DNA from 3 places in the Stutzerimonas sp. LR2 genome. Region 2 is predicted to be linked to each of the others. Evidence: predicted binding sites of a transcription regulator. Region 2 holds the regulator's gene; each other region holds the start of a gene.

Region 1 (5,906 bases), on a different contig from region 2:
GGATACGGTCGGCTGGTCGACGGTCAGCGGCGGCAGCGCCTCGACGGTGTTCTGGTCGCAGAGGGTGTCGGAGATGTACAGCTCGTCCATGCCGGATACGCAGACGATATCGCCGGCGGTGGCTTCCTGGACTTCCACGCGCTGCAGACCGGAGTGACCCATGATCTTCAGGATACGGCCGTTACGCTTCTTGCCGTCGGCGCCGATGGCGGTCACCGGGCTGTTGGCCTTGATGGTGCCGCGAGCGATGCGGCCGATACCGATCACACCGAGGAAGCTGTTGTAGTCCAGCTGGGAGATCTGCATCTGGAACGGGCCGTCGACGTCCACCTTGGGCGCCGGAACATGGTCGATGATGGCCTGGAACAGGGCATCCATGTTGTCGTCCATGTTCTCGTGGTCCATGCCGGCGATGCCGTTCAGGGCGCTGGCATAGACGATCGGGAAGTCCAGCTGCTCGTCGCTGGCGCCGAGGTTGTCGAACAGGTCGAAGATCTGGTCGATGACCCAGTCAGGACGCGCGCCCGGACGGTCGATCTTGTTGACCACGACGATCGGACGCAGGCCGGCCTTGAACGCCTTCTGGGTCACGAAGCGGGTCTGCGGCATGGGGCCGTCCTGGGCGTCGACCACCAGCAGTACGGAGTCCACCATGCTCATCACGCGCTCGACTTCACCGCCGAAGTCGGCGTGGCCGGGGGTGTCGACGATGTTGATGTTGTAGCCGTTCCACTTCAGTGCGGTGTTCTTGGCCAGGATGGTGATGCCGCGTTCCTTTTCCTGGTCGTTGGAGTCCATCACGCGCTCGTTTTCCGCTTCTTTGCGGTCCAGGGTGCCGGACAGGCGTAGCAGCTTGTCGACGAGGGTGGTCTTGCCATGGTCGACGTGGGCGATGATGGCGATGTTGCGAAGATTCTCGATCACTGATTCGTTTCTCTGTAGATGGCTTCGAGCTCGGGCTGGAAGCTGGGAATAGTCCGGACGACGTCAGGCTGTCCGATTGGTTACGACTGGGGCCTTGCGATCAGCAGCGGTCGGGAGGGCGGTGGCGAATGCTGCCACCCAATAGCCCCGGCTGTTTCACCGATGCGTCAGGCCGGACGATAGACGCGAACATTTACATGCCCCTCGCTCAGCAGATGGTGAGCATGCAGGCGGCTCATGACACCTTTGTCGCAATACAGCAGGTACTGGCGGTTTTCATCCAGTTCCTTGAAACGGTTGTTCAGCGCGTAGAACGGCAGGGTCTGAACTTCGATGCCGGACAGTTCGAGGGGTTCGTCCTCGGCGGCATCGGGGTGACGAATGTCGAGGATGACCTGGCCGGCCATTGCCTCGCTGACTTCCTCGACCTTGATGTCTTCGCCCAGTTCGTCGATCACCCGGTCGATCGGTACCTGACGGGCACTGGCCAGAGCGCGCTCGAGGATGGCCATGTCGAACTGCTTTTCCTCGTGCTCGACGCGATAGCGCTTGGCGCGGGTGGTGGGGTTCTTGGAGATCACGCCGCAGTACTCGGGCATGTTCTTGGCGAACTCGGCGGTGCCGATCTGGAAGGCGGTGTCGATGATGTCCTGCTTGTGGCTGGCGATCAGCGGGCGCAGCACCAGCATGTCGGTGGCCGAATCGATCACCGAGAGGTTCGGCAGGGTCTGGCTGGACACCTGGGAAATCGCCTCGCCTGTGACCAGCGCGTCGATATGCAGGCGCTCGGCGATTTCGGTCGAGGCACGCAGCATCATGCGTTTCAGGACCACGCCCATCTGACTGTTGTCGACCTTCTGCAGGATTTCGCCGACCACTTCCTCGAACGGCACGCTGATGAACAGCACGCGGTGCGAGCTGCCGTACTTCTTCCATAGATAGTGGGCCACTTCCATCACGCCCAGCTCATGGGCGCGGCCGCCGAGGTTGAAGAAGCAGAAGTGGGTCATCAGGCCGCGACGCATCATCTGGTAGGCGGCAACGGTGGAGTCGAAACCACCGGACATCAGCACCAGCGTCTGCTCCAGCGCACCCAGCGGGTAGCCGCCGATGCCATCGTGCTGCTCGTGTACGACGAACAGGCGCTGGTCGCGAATTTCCATGCGCACCTCGATCTCCGGTGCCTTCAGCGAGATGCCGGCGGCACCGCACTGCTGACGCAGCTGGCTGCCTACATGGCGCTCGACATCCATGGAGCTGAACGGGTGCTTGCCAGCGCGCTTGCAGCGCACGGCGAAGATCCTGCCCGGCAGGCGCTCGGCGTAATGCGCCTTGCACCTGGCGACGATGTCGTCGAGATCACCCAGCGGGTATTCGTGCACTTCCAGACAATGGGCGATGCCGGGCGTGCAGCGCAGGCGCTCGATCATCTCGCGCAGCGGCTTGGGCTCGCTGAGCGCGGTTTCCACCTCGATGTTGTCCCACACGCCTTCGACCCGCACCTCGGGGTCGAGCTCGCGCAGCACGGTGCGGATGTTCTTCGCCAACTGGCGAATGAAGCCCTTGCGCACCGGCGGGCTCTTGATGGTGATTTCGGGAAAAACCTTGACGATCAGCTTCATGGAAACAGCGCGGGTGCCGGTATGGCTGGAAAAGAGGGGCGCGGAGTATAGCGGAAACTGCTCAAGATTTAATCGCTTTCTTTGAGGCCGGGCGCCGCGCACCAAAACAATGCGCAGCCACGACCGCTCGCACCATTAACGCGCACGCTTTGACCATGACGACTAGCATTTAGCACGGCCAAACGCCGCGGCAGCGCTGTTGCGGGCCTGCAGTCCCAAGAAGGAGCACTGGCATGCAATTTGCTCTCTTGTGAGGCAGGTCGCCTTGGCGGAACATCGCCGCCCGGCTTCACCCTGATTCGGAAGCTCACTGTCACGCTTCCACCACTTGGAGAACACCATGTCGAAGTCGCTTCAACTGATCAAAGATTACGATGTGAAGTGGATTGATCTGCGCTTCACCGATACCAAAGGCAAGCAGCACCACGTCACCGTCCCGGCTCGTGATGCCCAGGATGAAGACTTCTTCGAGCACGGCAAGATGTTCGACGGTTCGTCCATCCATGGCTGGAAAGGCATCGAAGCCTCCGACATGATCCTGATGCCGGTCGACGAGACCGCGGTACTCGATCCGTTCACCGAAGAGCCGACCCTGATCCTGGTCTGCGACATCGTCGAGCCGAGCACCATGCAGGGCTACGACCGCGACCCGCGCTCCATCGCCAAGCGCGCCGAGGAATTCCTCAAGACCACCGGTATCGGTGACACCGTTTTCGTTGGCCCGGAGCCGGAGTTCTTCATCTTCGACCAGGTCAAGTTCAAGTCGGACATCTCCGGCTCGATGTTCAAGATCTACTCCGAGCAGGGCTCCTGGATGACCGACCAGGACGTCGAAGGCGGCAACAAGGGCCATCGCCCGGCCGTCAAGGGCGGTTATTTCCCGGTTCCGCCGTGCGACCACGACCACGAAATCCGTACCGCCATGTGCAACGCCATGGAAGAGATGGGCCTGGTCGTCGAAGTGCACCACCACGAAGTGGCCACTGCCGGTCAGAACGAAATCGGCGTGAAGTTCAACACCCTGGTCGCCAAGGCTGACGAAGTTCAGACCCTGAAGTACTGCGTGCACAACGTCGCCGACGCCTACGGCAAGACCGCCACCTTCATGCCGAAGCCGCTGTACGGCGACAACGGCTCGGGCATGCACGTACACATGTCGATCTCCAAGGACGGCAAGAACACCTTCGCTGGCGAAGGCTATGCCGGCCTGTCCGAGACCGCTCTGTACTTCATCGGCGGCATCATCAAGCACGGCAAGGCGCTGAACGGCTTCACCAACCCGTCGACCAACTCCTACAAGCGTCTGGTCCCGGGCTTCGAAGCACCGGTCATGCTGGCCTACTCGGCGCGCAACCGCTCGGCCTCGATCCGTATTCCGTACGTTTCCAGCCCGAAAGCCCGTCGTATCGAAGCGCGCTTCCCGGACCCGGCTGCCAACCCGTACCTGTGCTTCGCTGCACTGCTGATGGCTGGCCTGGATGGCATCCAGAACAAGATCCATCCTGGCGATGCCGCCGACAAGAACCTGTACGATCTGCCGCCGGAAGAAGGCAAGCTGATCCCGCAGGTCTGCGGCAGCCTGAAGGAAGCCCTGGAAGAGCTGGACAAGGGCCGCGCGTTCCTGACCAAGGGCGGCGTGTTCTCCGACGAGTTCATCGATGCCTACATCGAGCTGAAGTCCGAGGAAGAGATCAAGGTGCGCACCTTCGTGCACCCGCTGGAATACGACCTGTACTACAGCGTCTGATCCAGTTCGCGTGACAGGAAGGCCACCCTCGGGTGGCCTTCTTCGTTTCTGCCCGGCGACCGTGATCCGTGCAGCTTGTCACGCCTCGCAAATCGCAGCGATCGTGCTTGCCTGAAGGCCGCTGCAGTGCAAGGCTTCGGCAGTCAAACTCCGCGGAGCCTCCCATGCGTAGCGCCCTGTTCAGCCTGCTGTTCATCCTCAGCGTCCCGGCCTTCGCCGAGATCTACAAGTACACCGACGCGCAAGGCAATACGGTGTTCACCAACCAGCCGCCGGAAGGCGTGCAGGCCGACACCGTGGACCTGCCGCCGGCCAACACCGTGAACATCCGCACGCCCGAGCCGCCGCCTCCTCTGCCGGACCGTCAGCAGAACCAGCAGGCGCCCTACCAGACGCTGATGCTGAGCGGCATTCCCGACGCCGAGGCACTGCGCGCCAATAACGGCACCTTCGTCGTCAGCGCCCTGCTGGAACCGCCGCTGCAACCGGGCCATACCTTGCGCTTCATGCTCGACGGCATCCCCCAGGCCGCACCCAGCCCGGCGACCTCGCTGCAACTGAACAACGTCGAACGCGGCGACCATCGCCTGCACGTCGAGGTACTGAGCGGCGAGCGCATCATCCAGCGCAGCGAGCCGGTGTTGTTCACCGTGCAGCGGGTCAATACCTCGAGCCCCGCACTGCGTCCGCCGCCACCGAAGCCGAGACCAGCTCCTTGAGCATCCTTCGCAACGTCACGACCATCCTGTTGCTCGGCACCGCCCTGCCTGCGCTGGGCGGTATCTATTCCTACACGGATGCCGAGGGCAACCGGGTCTTTACCGACCGCCCTAGCGGCCAGGCAGTGGAAGAGGTGCAGCTGAAGCCCTCCAACAGCATGGCAAGCCAGCCGACACCCGCCCCGCGTGCGGTCCAGCCGCCGAAGCAGCAGGCGGCAGCCATCCGCTATCAGCTGCAGATCCTCAGCCCGACCGCAGACGAGGCGATCCGCAACAACGCCGGCACGGTCAGCGTCACCGTAGAGGCCGAGCCCGCGCTGCAGCCCGGCCATTTCTACCAGCTGCTGCTTGACGGCGAGCCATTCGGCGCCCCCGGCGAGCAGACCAGCTTCCAGCTGAGCAATGTCGATCGCGGCACCCATCAGCTGGCGGTCGCGGTGGTAGACGCACAGGAGCGGGTCCTGCAACAGTCAGAAAGCCGGTCCTTCCATCTGATTCGCACCTCATTGGCCCAGCGGCGCATGGTCAATCCGTGCAAGAAAGCCGATTACGGCGTGCGCCCGGAATGCCCGCTCAAGGACAAACCGGTAGAAAAACGCGACATTCCTTTCGTGCCCTTTCTATGATCATTGAGTGCACCTGTTTGGTGCGCCCAATGAACGAGCCGATCGTTCGTCACCAAATTGGGTCACCGGACAGCCCGTAGGGCTGCAGCATCACACCGATCCGCGCCGCAATGGCGCGCTTGGTTTGGTTCTTGCATTTCCTGCACGAACCTTCGGATGCAGACCAGCCATGATCAACGAAGCCCTGCAACGCCTGCTGATCGAGAACCTGACCACCGCGACGCTGCTGCTCAACTCGCGCTTGCGTCTGGAATACATGAACCCGGCA
Region 2 (5,906 bases):
AGGTAAGCGTGGATGTCCTGAAACATCTCCTCCACATCGGACTGGGCGGCCAGATAGTCGATCACCGGCTGATCGAGCCCGGAGAAGTCGCGCAATTCGGCCTTCCAGTACGGGTTGGGCAGGCAGCGCACGTCGAATACCAGATCGGCATCGACCGGCATGCCGCGCTTGAATCCGAACGATTCGATGAGAAAGGCCGTGCCTGGCTCAGGCTTGTTGAGCAGCCGCAGCTTGAGCATGTCGCGCAGCTGATAGAGGTTCAGGTGCGTGGTGTCGATCTTCAGGTCGGCATGATCGATGATTGCCGCCAGCAGCAGCTCCTCGTCACGAATCGCCTCGGCCAGCGAACGGCTTTCGTTGGTCAGCGGGTGGCGCCGACGGGTTTCGGAGAAGCGCTTGAGCAGGGTTTCGTCGTCGGCATCCAGATACAGCACGTCGCACTGAATATGCCGGGCGCGAACCTCTTCGAGCAGTTCGGGAAAACGCTTGAGCTGGCTGGGCAGGTTGCGCGCATCGATCGACACGGCAACCTGCGGGTGCAGCAGTTCGGTGTGCAGCAGGGCGCGCTCGGCAAGCTCGGGCAGCAGGCCAGCGGGCAGGTTGTCGATGCAGTAGAACCCGTTGTCTTCGAGTACGTTCAGCGCGGTGCTCTTGCCTGAGCCCGAACGCCCACTGACGATGATCAGCCGCATCTGTACCCCATCGCGCTAGGCACCGTTCTGCACATCCACGACGACCTGGTACAGGCTGTCGTTGCTGGGTGCCTCGCGCAGACGTTGGCGTACCTCTTCACGGTCGAGCATGCTGGCGATCTGGCGCAGCAGCTCGAGGTGCTCGTCGGTGGCCGCTTCCGGGACCAGCAGGACGAACAGCAGGTCGACCGGGGCGCCATCGATGGCGTCGAAGTCCACCGGCGTTTCCAGGCGCAGCACGGCACTCACGGGGGCGTTGCAGCCGACCATGCGGCAGTGCGGAATGGCGATGCCATTGCCGAAGCCGGTCGAGCCCAGCTTTTCACGGGCGATCAGGCTTTCGAAGATGGTCTGGGAGTCGAGGTCGGAAAGGTCCTGGGCGATCACCTTGGCGATCTGCTCCAGGACGCGCTTCTTGCTACCGCCCGGGACGTTCACCAGGGAACGTCCGGGGGTCAGGATGTTTTCGAGTCGGATCATAATGAGCGTCAGCGGGTGACGGCACCCTGGGTGTGGTCGAGCTGCTTCTCCTTGTGCTTGATCAGCTGACGGTCGAGCTTGTCGACCAGCAGGTCCACGGCAGCGTACATGTCTTCGTGTTCGGCATTGCCCACCACTTCGCGGCCGGCGACGTGCAGGGTGGCTTCGGCTTTCTGCTTGAGTTTCTCGACCTGCAGGACCACTTGGACGCTGATGATGCGGTCGAAATGACGGGCCAGTCGGTCGAATTTCTCCTCGATGTAGTCACGCAGGGCATCGGTAACTTCCAGATGAACACCGCTGATGTTGACTTGCATACTGCTATCTCCTTTGCCTTGTGCGAAGAGCAGGTCTTGAGGCCTGCCGCCGGGACAGTTCGACCAGTGGCCGATCACAGCAATCGTTTACGCTCGCTGGACGGTGCGATACCGAGCGACTCGCGGTATTTCGCAACGGTGCGGCGGGCCACCTGGATGCCCTGCGCCTCCAGTAAACCAGCGATCTTGCTGTCGCTCAACGGCTTTTTCGGGTTTTCCGCGGCGACCAGCTTCTTGATGATCGCGCGGATCGCGGTGGACGAACATTCGCCGCCTTCCGCCGTGCTGACGTGGCTGGAGAAGAAGTATTTGAGTTCGTAGATGCCACGCGGCGTATGCATGTATTTCTGCGTGGTGACGCGGGAAATCGTCGACTCGTGCATCCCCACGGCTTCGGCGATGTCGTGCAGCACCAGCGGCTTCATCGCCTCGTCGCCGTGTTCGAGGAAGGCACGCTGGTGCTCGACGATCTGAGTGGCGACCTTCATCAGTGTTTCGTTGCGACTGAGCAGGCTCTTGATGAACCAGCGCGCTTCCTGCAGCTGGTTGCGCATGAAGGTATTGTCGGCACTCGAATCGGCGCGCTTTACGAAGCTGGCGTACTGGGCATTGACGCGAAGTCGGGGCATGGCGTCCTGGTTGAGCTCCACCAACCAGCGATCGTTGTGCTTGCGTACGATGACGTCCGGCACCACGTACTCCGGCTCGCTCGCCTCGATCTGCGAGCCCGGGCGCGGGTTGAGGCTCTGGATGAGCTCGATGACCTGGCGCAGCTCGTCTTCCTTGAGCTTCATGCGGCGCATCAGCAGGCTGTAGTCGCGGCTACCCAACAGGTCCAGATGGTCACTCACCAGCCGCTGGGCTTCGCTGAGCCAAGGGGTGCGGTCAGGGAGCTGGCGCAGCTGCAGGAGCAGGCATTCGCGCAAATCTCGTGCGCCGATACCGGCAGGTTCGAACTGCTGTACGCGACGCAGCACGACTTCGACCTCGTCGAGCTCGATTTCAAGCTCCGGGTCGAAGCTGTCCACGATTTCCTGCAGAGACTCCTCGAGATAGCCCTGATCGTTGATGCAGTCGATCAGTGTGGTGGCGATCAGGCGGTCGGTGTCGCTCATGGGGGCGAGGTTGAGCTGCCACAGCAGATGGCTCTGCAGGCTGACACCGCTGGACGTACGGCTGGTGAAGTCCCATTCGTCGTCGTCGTTGCTCGGCAGGCTGCTGGCGCTGGTCTGGTAGATGTCCTCCCAGGCGGTGTCGACCGGTAGCTCGCTGGGGATGCGCTCACCCCAGTCGGCCTCGTCGAGGCCTTCGCCGCTGTGCGAAGGCTCTTCATAGGTGCTTTCCTGAGTGCTGATCTTTTCGCTGCCAGCGTCGCTCGAACGATCGACGGCCTCGGCCATGGGGTCGGAGCCGTCGAAGTCGTCGCCATCCTCTTCACGCTCGAGCATGGGATTGGAATCCAGCGCTTCCTGGATCTCCTGTTGCAGATCGAGGGTGGAAAGCTGGAGGAGCCGTATGGCCTGTTGCAGCTGCGGTGTCATCGTCAGCTGCTGGCCCATCTTCAGGACTAGCGATGGTTTCATGGCAGAGGACTTCGAACCTTGTATGCCGGCGCAACCGCGCCTGTTCCGACATGCGGCGCCCAGGGCGCCGATGAAAGCAAATTATATGCCTGCCGACGAAGCCTTTGCCTAGAGCCGATTTGCCGAGCCGAGCAAAAAATCCGCTCTTACAGTCGGAATTCGTGGCCCAGGTAGACTTCCTTGACCAGCTGGTTGGCGAGGATGCTCTGGGCATCGCCTTCGGCGATCAGCTGGCCGTCGTTGACGATGTACGCCGTCTCACAGATGTCCAGAGTTTCCCGAACGTTGTGGTCGGTGATCAGCACCCCGATGCCCTTGGCCTTGAGGTGGTGGATGATCTGCTTGATGTCGCCCACCGAGATCGGGTCGACACCGGCGAAGGGTTCGTCGAGCAGGATGAACTTCGGCGCCGTAGCCAGGGCGCGGGCGATTTCCACGCGACGGCGCTCGCCGCCGGACAGGCTCATGCCGAGGCTGTCACGGATATGGTTGATGTGGAATTCCTGCAGCAGGCCTTCCAGTGCCTGCTGGCGGCCACCGCGGTCCAGATCCTTGCGGGTCTCGAGAATCGCCATGATGTTGTCGGCGACCGACAGCTTGCGGAAGATCGAGGCTTCCTGCGGCAGGTAACCGATGCCGGCACGCGCCCGGCCATGCATCGGAAGGTGGGTCACGTCGTTCTGGTCGATCAGCACGCGACCCTGATCGGCATTCACCAGTCCGACGATCATGTAGAAGCAGGTAGTCTTGCCGGCGCCGTTCGGGCCAAGCAGACCGACGATCTGCCCGCTCTCGATGGACAGGCTGACGTCGCGAACGACCTGCCGGCTCTTGTAGCTCTTGGCCAGATGCTGGGCTTTGAGGACGGCCATTACTGGGGCTGCTCCGCGGCCTGCTCGCGCTTGCGTGGTTGGATGACCATGTCGACCCGCGGACGCGGCGTGCTGACGTCGGTATTGGTGGCGCGGCCGGCGTTGACGATCTGGCGGCGGGTGTCATAGACGATCTTCTCGCCTTCGAAGGTGTTGCCTTCCTGGACGACCTTGGCCTGGTCGAGCAGCACGATGCGCTCGTTGGCGGCAAAGTACTGGATGGTCAGGCCGTAGGCCTTGACGATCTCCTTGTCCACGGCCGGCTTCTGCTCGTAGTAGGCCGGCTTGCCGATGGAGGTGAAGACTTCCACATCGCCATTGCTGTCCTGGGTGATGGTGACGGTGTCGCCGGTGATCTTCATGGTGCCCTGGGTGATCACCACATCGCCGCGGTACACGGCCACGCCCTGTCGGTCGTCCAGTTCGGCCGAGTCAGCCTGTACGCGGATGGGCTGTTCACGATCCTCGGGAAGCGCCCAGGCACTGGCGCCGAGCCAGAATGCGCTCAAACCGAGCAGGAGGGGGAGAGTCTTAACGCAGCTCATGCTGGCCTCTTACGTTGGACAGCAGGAGCATCCTGCCGTCATCCAGATACGCTTTCATGCCGGTCGCCGTGGTCACGCCATTGGCGGCGTCGATTCTAACGGCTTGCTTGGTCTCGGCATAATCCTTGTCCGGCCACACCGTCAGCCGGCTGGTGGTGAGAATCGTCGGACGGCCCTTGGCGTCGGTCCGCTCGACCCGGACCTTGTCGATCAGCAGGACCTCGTCACCCTCCGCTGAAACCTCTCCGCGCTCGCTGCGCACATGCCAGGGGTGCTCGCCGCCGCGGTAGGACAGCAGGTCGGGTTTGGTCAGGAGGCTGACGTCGCTGGCCTTGATGTGTTCGACCTTCTCCGCGGTCATCTCGTAGTTGCGCTTGCCATCCGCCTGGTACTGGACCGTACGTGAATTGATCACATAGAAATCCACATCCGGTGTCTCGCCGGTGGCCGCGGTTGGCTGCTGCATGAAACTCTCCGGACGGATGTTCCAGTAGCCGATGGCCACCAGTACGGCAGCGATCAGCGTGAGCAGGGCGGGAAAGCGCAGTTTGCGGAGCATCCAGACCTCTACAGATAGGCGTTCTGAGCGGCTGCCAGGGTGCCCTGGGCGCGCATGATCAATTCGCAGAACTCGCGTGCCGCGCCTTCGCCGCCGCGTGCCTGGGTCACGCCGTGAGCGTGGTCGCGCACGAAGGCGTCGGCGCTGGCGACCGCCATGCCCAGGCCGACGCGGCGGATCACCGGCAGATCAGGCAGGTCGTCACCGAGATAGGCCACTTCAGAGTAGCTCAGCCCGAGTTCGGCCAGCAGCTCGTCGAGAACCACCAGCTTGTCTTCGCGCCCCTGATACAGGTGCTGGATGCCGAGGTTCTGCGCGCGGCGCTCGACCACTGGCGTCTTGCGCCCACTGATGATGGCGGTGCGCACGCCGGAGTTGATCAGCATCTTGATGCCGTGGCCGTCCAGGGTGTTGAAGGTCTTGAATTCGCTGCCGTCGGTGAGAAAGTACAGGCGACCGTCGGTCAGTACGCCATCCACATCGAAGATGGCCAGGCGGATGTCACGTGCGCGCTGCAGAAGATGTTCGTGCATTACATGACCCCCGCACGCAGCAGGTCGTGCATGTTCAGGGCGCCGATGGGCAGCTCCTGTTCATCGATCACTACCAGTGAGCTGATCTTGTGGTCTTCCATGATCTTCAGTGCCTCGGCAGCCAGCATCTCGGCGTTGGCGGTCTTGCCATGAACGGTCATGACCTCGTCGATGAGGGTCTGGCGCACGTCCACGCCCTTGTCCAGGGCGCGACGCAGGTCGCCATCGGTGAAAATCCCGGCCAGGCGCCCGTCGGTCTCGACGATCACGGTCATGCCCAGCCCTTTCTGCGTCATTTCCAGAAGGGCATCGCGCAGCGAGGTGC
Region 3 (5,906 bases), on a different contig from region 2:
CGGCTGGCCACTCTTGAGCCGGATCAGGCCATCGGTTCCCTTTTCCAGCTGTTGCGGATCGGGATTGACCAGCTTGATGCGGTCCACGGTAACCACGATGTTCGGATCCTCACCCAAGGCGCGGATGCTGATGGTGCCGTCATGGCCGACATCCACCTTTTCCTCCGGCGGAATGGCGATCGGCCCGCCATTGCCCATCACCGGCATGCCATCGGCGGTGCGCAACATGCCCAGCACGTCAATATTCAGGCTGCCGGTACGGACATAAGCCTCGCTCCCATCCGGAGCCTGCACGGCGATCCAGCCCTGCCCTTCGACGGCCACATCCAGATCCCGACCGGTCTCCTGCAAGGTCCCCGGAGTAAAATCGGTGCCCGGACGCTCCGACATCGCATAGACGCGCGCCGGATGGCTGTCGCCGAAAACCTGCATCGAGCGGGCCTGCTCGAAGTCACGGCGAAAACCGGTAGTGGAAATGTTCGCCAGATTGTTGGCATGAGCCTGCTGGGCCCGCGCGTTCTGGCTGGCACCGGTCATGGCCACGTAGAGCATCTTGTCCATCGACTTCTCCGAGACGCGAGTTTGACGCTAGCGATTCTGTTGATGAGCAAAAATGCAAGGCGCATGCCACTCCGGACAGCATCATTCAACTGCTTGATTCTGATAGGTTTTTCGAAAAGCAAGAAGGCCCCGAAGGGCCTTCTCTGGCAAGAGCGGCGGAATACTGCCGTCGGCGGCAATCTTCCGCTGCCGTACCTATCAACGCAGATTGATGATCGTCTGGGTGATGGCGCTTTCGGTCTCGATGGTCTTGGCGTTGGCCTGGTAGTTACGCTGCGCAACGATCAGATTGACCAGCTGGTCCGACAACTCGACGTTGGAGTCTTCCAGCGCTCCAGCCTGGAGCGCACCGAGCGTTCCGGAGCCAGGTGTACCCACTACCGGTTCGCCTGATTCGAACGACTGTACCCACTGGGTCTTGCCCACGGGAGTCAGGCCCTGGACGTTGGCGAAGTTGGCCAGGATGATCTGCCCCTGCACTTTCGACTGGCCGTTGGTATACCGCGCGAAGATCACACCGGTATCGTCGATCTCCAGGCCGGCCAGCTCGCCGGTGGTGTAACCGTCCTGCGCGACGCTGTTCACGGCGAAGGCACTGGCGTACTGCGACGACTTGGAAAAGTCCAGCACGATGCCGCCCGGATTGGCCAATGCTCCATTGGCGGACCAGGTCGCCGGAGTGGCACCGTTGGAAATTGCCGGAATCCAGCCTCCGGTTGGCGGATTGCCGGTCGCGGAGTTCAGCGTCACCTTCAGATCCGGCGCAACGCTGAAGAGTGCCGAACCGCCATTGTCAACGGATGTAAGCGCTCCCGACGCATCGAAAGTCAGCCCCATCACATATGGCTGCGGCGGCTCCTGCGCCGGATCGGCCGGGTTGCGACCGTCGATCAGCACCTTCATGTCCCAGGTATTGGCACTGGTCTTGACGAAGTACTGCGTCATGACGTGCGCATTGCCTTGGGAGTCGTAGATATTCAGCGACGTCGAGCTGTTGTAGGTGGTTGGATCGGCGGGGTTGAACGTGCCACTAGCCTGCGTGGCAGCATAGGCCGCCGCCTGCGCCCTTTCGGCAGCGGTCGGTGCCGCGACATCGGCAACGTTTGCCGGGTTGCTGATCCAGCTCTGGTACTCGGCATCATAGGATGCCTGCCAGGTCGCAGGGGCTTTCTGGGTCGAGTTCAGGTTGAAGGCCGTATTGATCTGGCTGGTAGCTTTCGGCGCCTGGTTGGTCGTCTGGACCTGCAGGTTGCCAACGACGCCATTTTGCAGGTTGCCGTTGTTGTCCACCGGAAAACCCTGCAGCTTGTAGCCAAAGTTGTCGACCAGAAAGCCTTCGCGATCCGTACCGAAGTAACCGGCGCGGGTGTAGCTCACCGCACCGTTATTGGAAACCTGGAAAAAGCCGTTGCCGTTGATGGCCAGGTCCAGCGCGTTCTGGGTGTAGTTGATATTGCCCTGGTTGAACTGCTGAGAGATGTTGGACATCAGCACGCCGCTGCCCTGCGGGTTCTTGCCCGTGCCGAGGACGGACGCCGCGTAGACGTCGGAAAACTCCGCGCGCGATTGCTTGAAGCCCACGGTGCCGGCGTTGGCGATGTTGTTACCAGTGACGTTGAGGTCCTTGCTCGCGGCACGCAGGCCGCTCAGACCGATATTGAAGGACATGGAATTACTCCTTTGCCGAGGTGCCGGCGGTTATTGTCCGATGATCTGGACCTGGGAGAGGCCGATGCTGCCGATACCGGCAAGGTTGAGCATCAGCTCCCCGCCGTTCTGCCCAAGCGTGACGCTGTCGACGTTCGCCGGCAGCAAGGTGTAAAGCCCTTTGGTTTCGCCCTGATAGGTAGCCTGCGCCTCGAAGCGATAGGTACCAGGCGGCAAGACATTGCCACTGGCATCTTTGCCATCCCACATGAAGGACACGTTGCCGGCTTGCTGCTGGCCCATGTTCACGCGCGCGACCGAAGCACCCGTGCTGTCGTAGATATTCACGAAGACGTTGCTGCTGGAGGTCGGCAATACCAGGCTCGCCTTGAAGGTTTCGCTGGTATCGACAACTGCCTTGTCAGTCGGCACGATGACCTTGCGCCCTACCAGCGACGAGGCCTGCAGCGCCTGGGACGATTGGTAGCCGGACAGGATCGTCTGCATGCTCGAGTTGAGCTTCTCGACGCCTTCCACGGTGCTGAACTGCGCCAGCTGACCGATGAACTCGCCGTTTTCCTGCGGCTCCAGCGGGTTCTGGTTGTTCAACTGGGCCACCAGCAACTCAAGAAACTCGTTCTTGCCGAGGTCGTTACCCTTGGCCTCGCGCTTTTCGCCGAACTGGTACTGATCCAGTATCGAGCCGGTTCCACCGACGCCGTTCGTAGTGCTCATAATTGCGCTCTCGTAACTATCACTGACCCAGCGTCAGCACTTTCTGCAACATGGTCTTGGCCGTGTTCATCAGCTCGGCGTTGGTCTGGAAGGCACGACTGGCCGAGATCATGTCGGCCATCTCTTCCACCACGTTGACGTTCGGGTAATAGACGTAACCGGCCTCGTCGGCAGCCGGATGATTGGGCTCGTAGCGGGCCTGCAGCTCGCTCTGGTCCTCGACTACACCCAGCACCTGAACACCAACCCCGGCCTGGTCCTGACCGGCGAACAGCGACTGGTCGGGCTGACCGTTGGCCTGTTGGAAGACCGTGGCGAATACCGGATGACGCGCCCGGTAGGTCTGATCGACGCTTGACGAAACGGTCTCGGCGTTGGCGATGTTGCTGGAAATGGTGTTCAGCCGAGTGCTCTGGGCACTCATGCCGCTGCCGGCAATGTTGAAAACGCTGCTAAGAGACATGAGACACTCCTTTATTCGCCGCGCAGGGCGCTCATCAGCCCTTTGAACTTGCTATTGAGCAGGGTGAAGCTCGCCTGGAAGTCCACAGCGTTCTTCGCGTAGTTGGATTGCTCGATCTGCAGATCGACGGTGTTCTGATCGAGAGACGGATGCGCCGGCGTGCGAAAGCGCAGCGAGGCATCAGCGATCTCCAGCCCCTCGGCGGCAATGTGCCTTTCACTGGTCCGGGCGACGCCGAAGCCGCCCTGGCTACGAGCAGATTGCTCGGCGAGCACGCTGCTGAAATCCAGATCGCGGGCCTTGTAGTTGGGGGTATCGGCGTTGGCGATGTTGTTGGCCAGCACCTCTGCACGCTGGGAGCGAAAGCCCAGCGCCTTTTCGTGGATGCCAAGTGCCTTGTCGAAACTGATGCTCATGTCTGGCCCTCTGCCGGATACAAGTCTGCTTGCGCATACTCCAGCAAAGCTCATGCCATCAAACACAAATCGCTGATTTTCAAGGACTTCCAACCTGGCGGTATCGCCGGTCGCGTCAAAAGCGGCAAGCCATTACCGCTTTATTGCCGCAGACCGCCACCTTGCATGACGGTTTTCTGCCGCCAAGTGAGGTTCACTTGGCCTTGTAGATGATGCCTGGGCTGCACTGAATCATCTGGTACAGCTCGGGAAGACCATTGAGCGCTTCGGACGCGCCAAGGAAGAGATAGCCACCTGGTCGCAACGTCGCGTGAATACGCTTGAGGATGTCCTTCTTCACATCGGCGGAGAAATAGATCAGCACGTTGCGACAGAACACGATGTCGAACTTGCCCAGTGCCGCATAGCTATCCAGCAGGTTCTGCACCCTGAACTCGACTCGCGATCGGATGGCGGGCTTGACCGCCCACCGACCCGGCGCCTTGACATCGAAGTAGCGCTGCAGGCGATCCGAGGACAACCCACGGGCAATCGCCAGGCTGTCGTACTCCGCCGCTTTGGACGCTGCCAGCATTGCCCCGGACAGCTCCGTTGCGACGATCTGAATGCCCGTCTTTGGCTGACTCGGATTGCTGCGCTCGTACTCGTCGATCGCCATGGACAGCGAATAAGGCTCCTGCCCGGACGAGCAGGCTGCCGACCAGATACGCAGACGCTGCCCGGAACCGGCCTTGAGCATCTCTGGCAGCACGCGGCTCTTCAGCACCTCAAACGGATAGGTATCACGGAACCACAGCGTTTCGTTGGTCGTCATCGCGTCGACAACCGCTTCGCGCAAACCGCTGCGTGGCTGCGCCTGAATCTTTCTGACCAGATCACCAAGCGTCTTGATGCCCTGCTGTTCCATCAGCTTGTTCAGGCGGCTGGATACCAGATACTGCTTGTTGCTGCCCAGCAGGATGCCGCATGTCTTTTCAAGAAATACCCGGAACTGCTCGAAATCCAGATCGACTGACACCAATAAAGCCTCACCATCATGAGAGGAGCTAGCCTCAGTTTGCATCCGCCTGCCTGATCCGCTCGGCCACCCGAGCAGCAAGATCATCAGGCTGGAACTTGGCGAGGAAATCATCCGCCCCCGCTCGCTTCACCATGTTCTGGTTGAACACACCGGAAAGGGAAGTATGCAGGAGTATATGCATTGCATGCATGCGCGGATCGTGTCGCACCTCGGTAGTCAGGGTATAGCCATCCATTTCCGGCATTTCAATATCGGAAATCATCATCAGAAACTCTTCCGCCGGATTCTTGCCCTCGTCGGCCATCCGCTTCAGGTAATTGAGTGCCTCGCGGCCATCGTTGAGCTTGACGACCTCGATACCAATATTCTCCAGGCAGCGGGTAATCTGCTTGCGCGCCACCGACGAGTCATCCACAACCAGGACGCGACACGACAGCGCCTTGGCGCGAGTATCGTCGTCCACCACTTCCGGCGAAACCTCTTCCGAGGTAGGCGCAACTTCCGCCAGCACCTTTTCGACGTCGATGATTTCCACCAGCTTGTTGTCGATGTGCGTCACAGCGGTCAGGTAATGATCGCGCCCAGCACCGCGCGGAGGAGGCAGAATGGCCTCCCAGTTCAGATTGACGATCCGCTCGACAGAACTCACCAGAAAACCCAGCGTCCTGTTGTTGTATTCGGTGATTACTGCGAACGAATTTTCAAGATTCATCAGCGCCGACTTACCGGTCGCTAGCGAAAGATCCAGGATCGGCAGCGTGCTACCGCGGATGCTGGCCACGCCACGAACCACTCGACCACACTTGGGCATGATCGTCAGGCGCGGGCACTGCAGCACTTCCCGCACCTTGAAAACGTTGATGCCATAGAGCTGCTCGCCATCGAGGCGAAACAGCAACAGCTCCAGACGGTTCTGTCCCACCAATTGGGTACGCTGGTTAACCGAATCCAATACACCGGCCATGCCAGTTCCTCTCTGCTTGCAGATTACGGGGCCGAACGATTCAGACGCGGCACGCCCCTTGCTTTGGTTGGGATATGAACGTCCTTATGACCATTTTCC

What was found. Region 2 encodes sigma-54, which starts transcription at its own class of promoters, with help from an activator protein. Its sites were predicted from a motif close to ANTGGCATNNANNTTGCTNT; they were not measured.
Region 1: glnA (glutamate--ammonia ligase) is a predicted target of sigma-54. The motif match lies at 2,774-2,793, and genes of this name have one in related genera.
Region 3: flgB (flagellar basal body rod protein FlgB) is a predicted target of sigma-54. The motif match lies at 3,863-3,882, and genes of this name have one in related genera.

Annotation. Positions count from the first base shown of each region.
Region 1 covers NZ_JBVTRR010000001.1:313,877-319,782, forward strand. The annotation lists gene typA (translational GTPase TypA) at 1-924, opposite strand, end outside; gene thiI (tRNA uracil 4-sulfurtransferase ThiI) at 1,092-2,546, opposite strand; gene glnA (glutamate--ammonia ligase) at 2,887-4,293, shown strand; gene ACVRRC_RS01475 (DUF4124 domain-containing protein) at 4,458-5,012, shown strand; gene ACVRRC_RS01480 (DUF4124 domain-containing protein) at 5,009-5,638, shown strand; gene glnL (nitrogen regulation protein NR(II)) at 5,808-5,906, shown strand, end outside.
Region 2 covers NZ_JBVTRR010000005.1:111,914-117,819, reverse strand. The annotation lists gene rapZ (RNase adapter RapZ) at 1-692, opposite strand, end outside; gene ptsN (PTS IIA-like nitrogen regulatory protein PtsN) at 708-1,172, opposite strand; gene hpf (ribosome hibernation-promoting factor, HPF/YfiA family) at 1,181-1,489, opposite strand; gene ACVRRC_RS18145 (RNA polymerase factor sigma-54) at 1,564-3,072, opposite strand; gene lptB (LPS export ABC transporter ATP-binding protein) at 3,219-3,944, opposite strand; gene lptA (lipopolysaccharide transport periplasmic protein LptA) at 3,944-4,489, opposite strand; gene lptC (LPS export ABC transporter periplasmic protein LptC) at 4,476-5,048, opposite strand; gene ACVRRC_RS18125 (KdsC family phosphatase) at 5,057-5,581, opposite strand; gene ACVRRC_RS18120 (KpsF/GutQ family sugar-phosphate isomerase) at 5,581-5,906, opposite strand, start outside.
Region 3 covers NZ_JBVTRR010000002.1:214,390-220,295, reverse strand. The annotation lists gene flgF (flagellar basal-body rod protein FlgF) at 1-561, opposite strand, end outside; gene ACVRRC_RS07455 (flagellar hook protein FlgE) at 760-2,229, opposite strand; gene flgD (flagellar hook assembly protein FlgD) at 2,260-2,943, opposite strand; gene flgC (flagellar basal body rod protein FlgC) at 2,963-3,406, opposite strand; gene flgB (flagellar basal body rod protein FlgB) at 3,418-3,822, opposite strand; gene cheR (protein-glutamate O-methyltransferase CheR) at 4,016-4,885, opposite strand; gene ACVRRC_RS07430 (chemotaxis protein CheV) at 4,875-5,807, opposite strand; gene flgA (flagellar basal body P-ring formation chaperone FlgA) at 5,894-5,906, shown strand, end outside.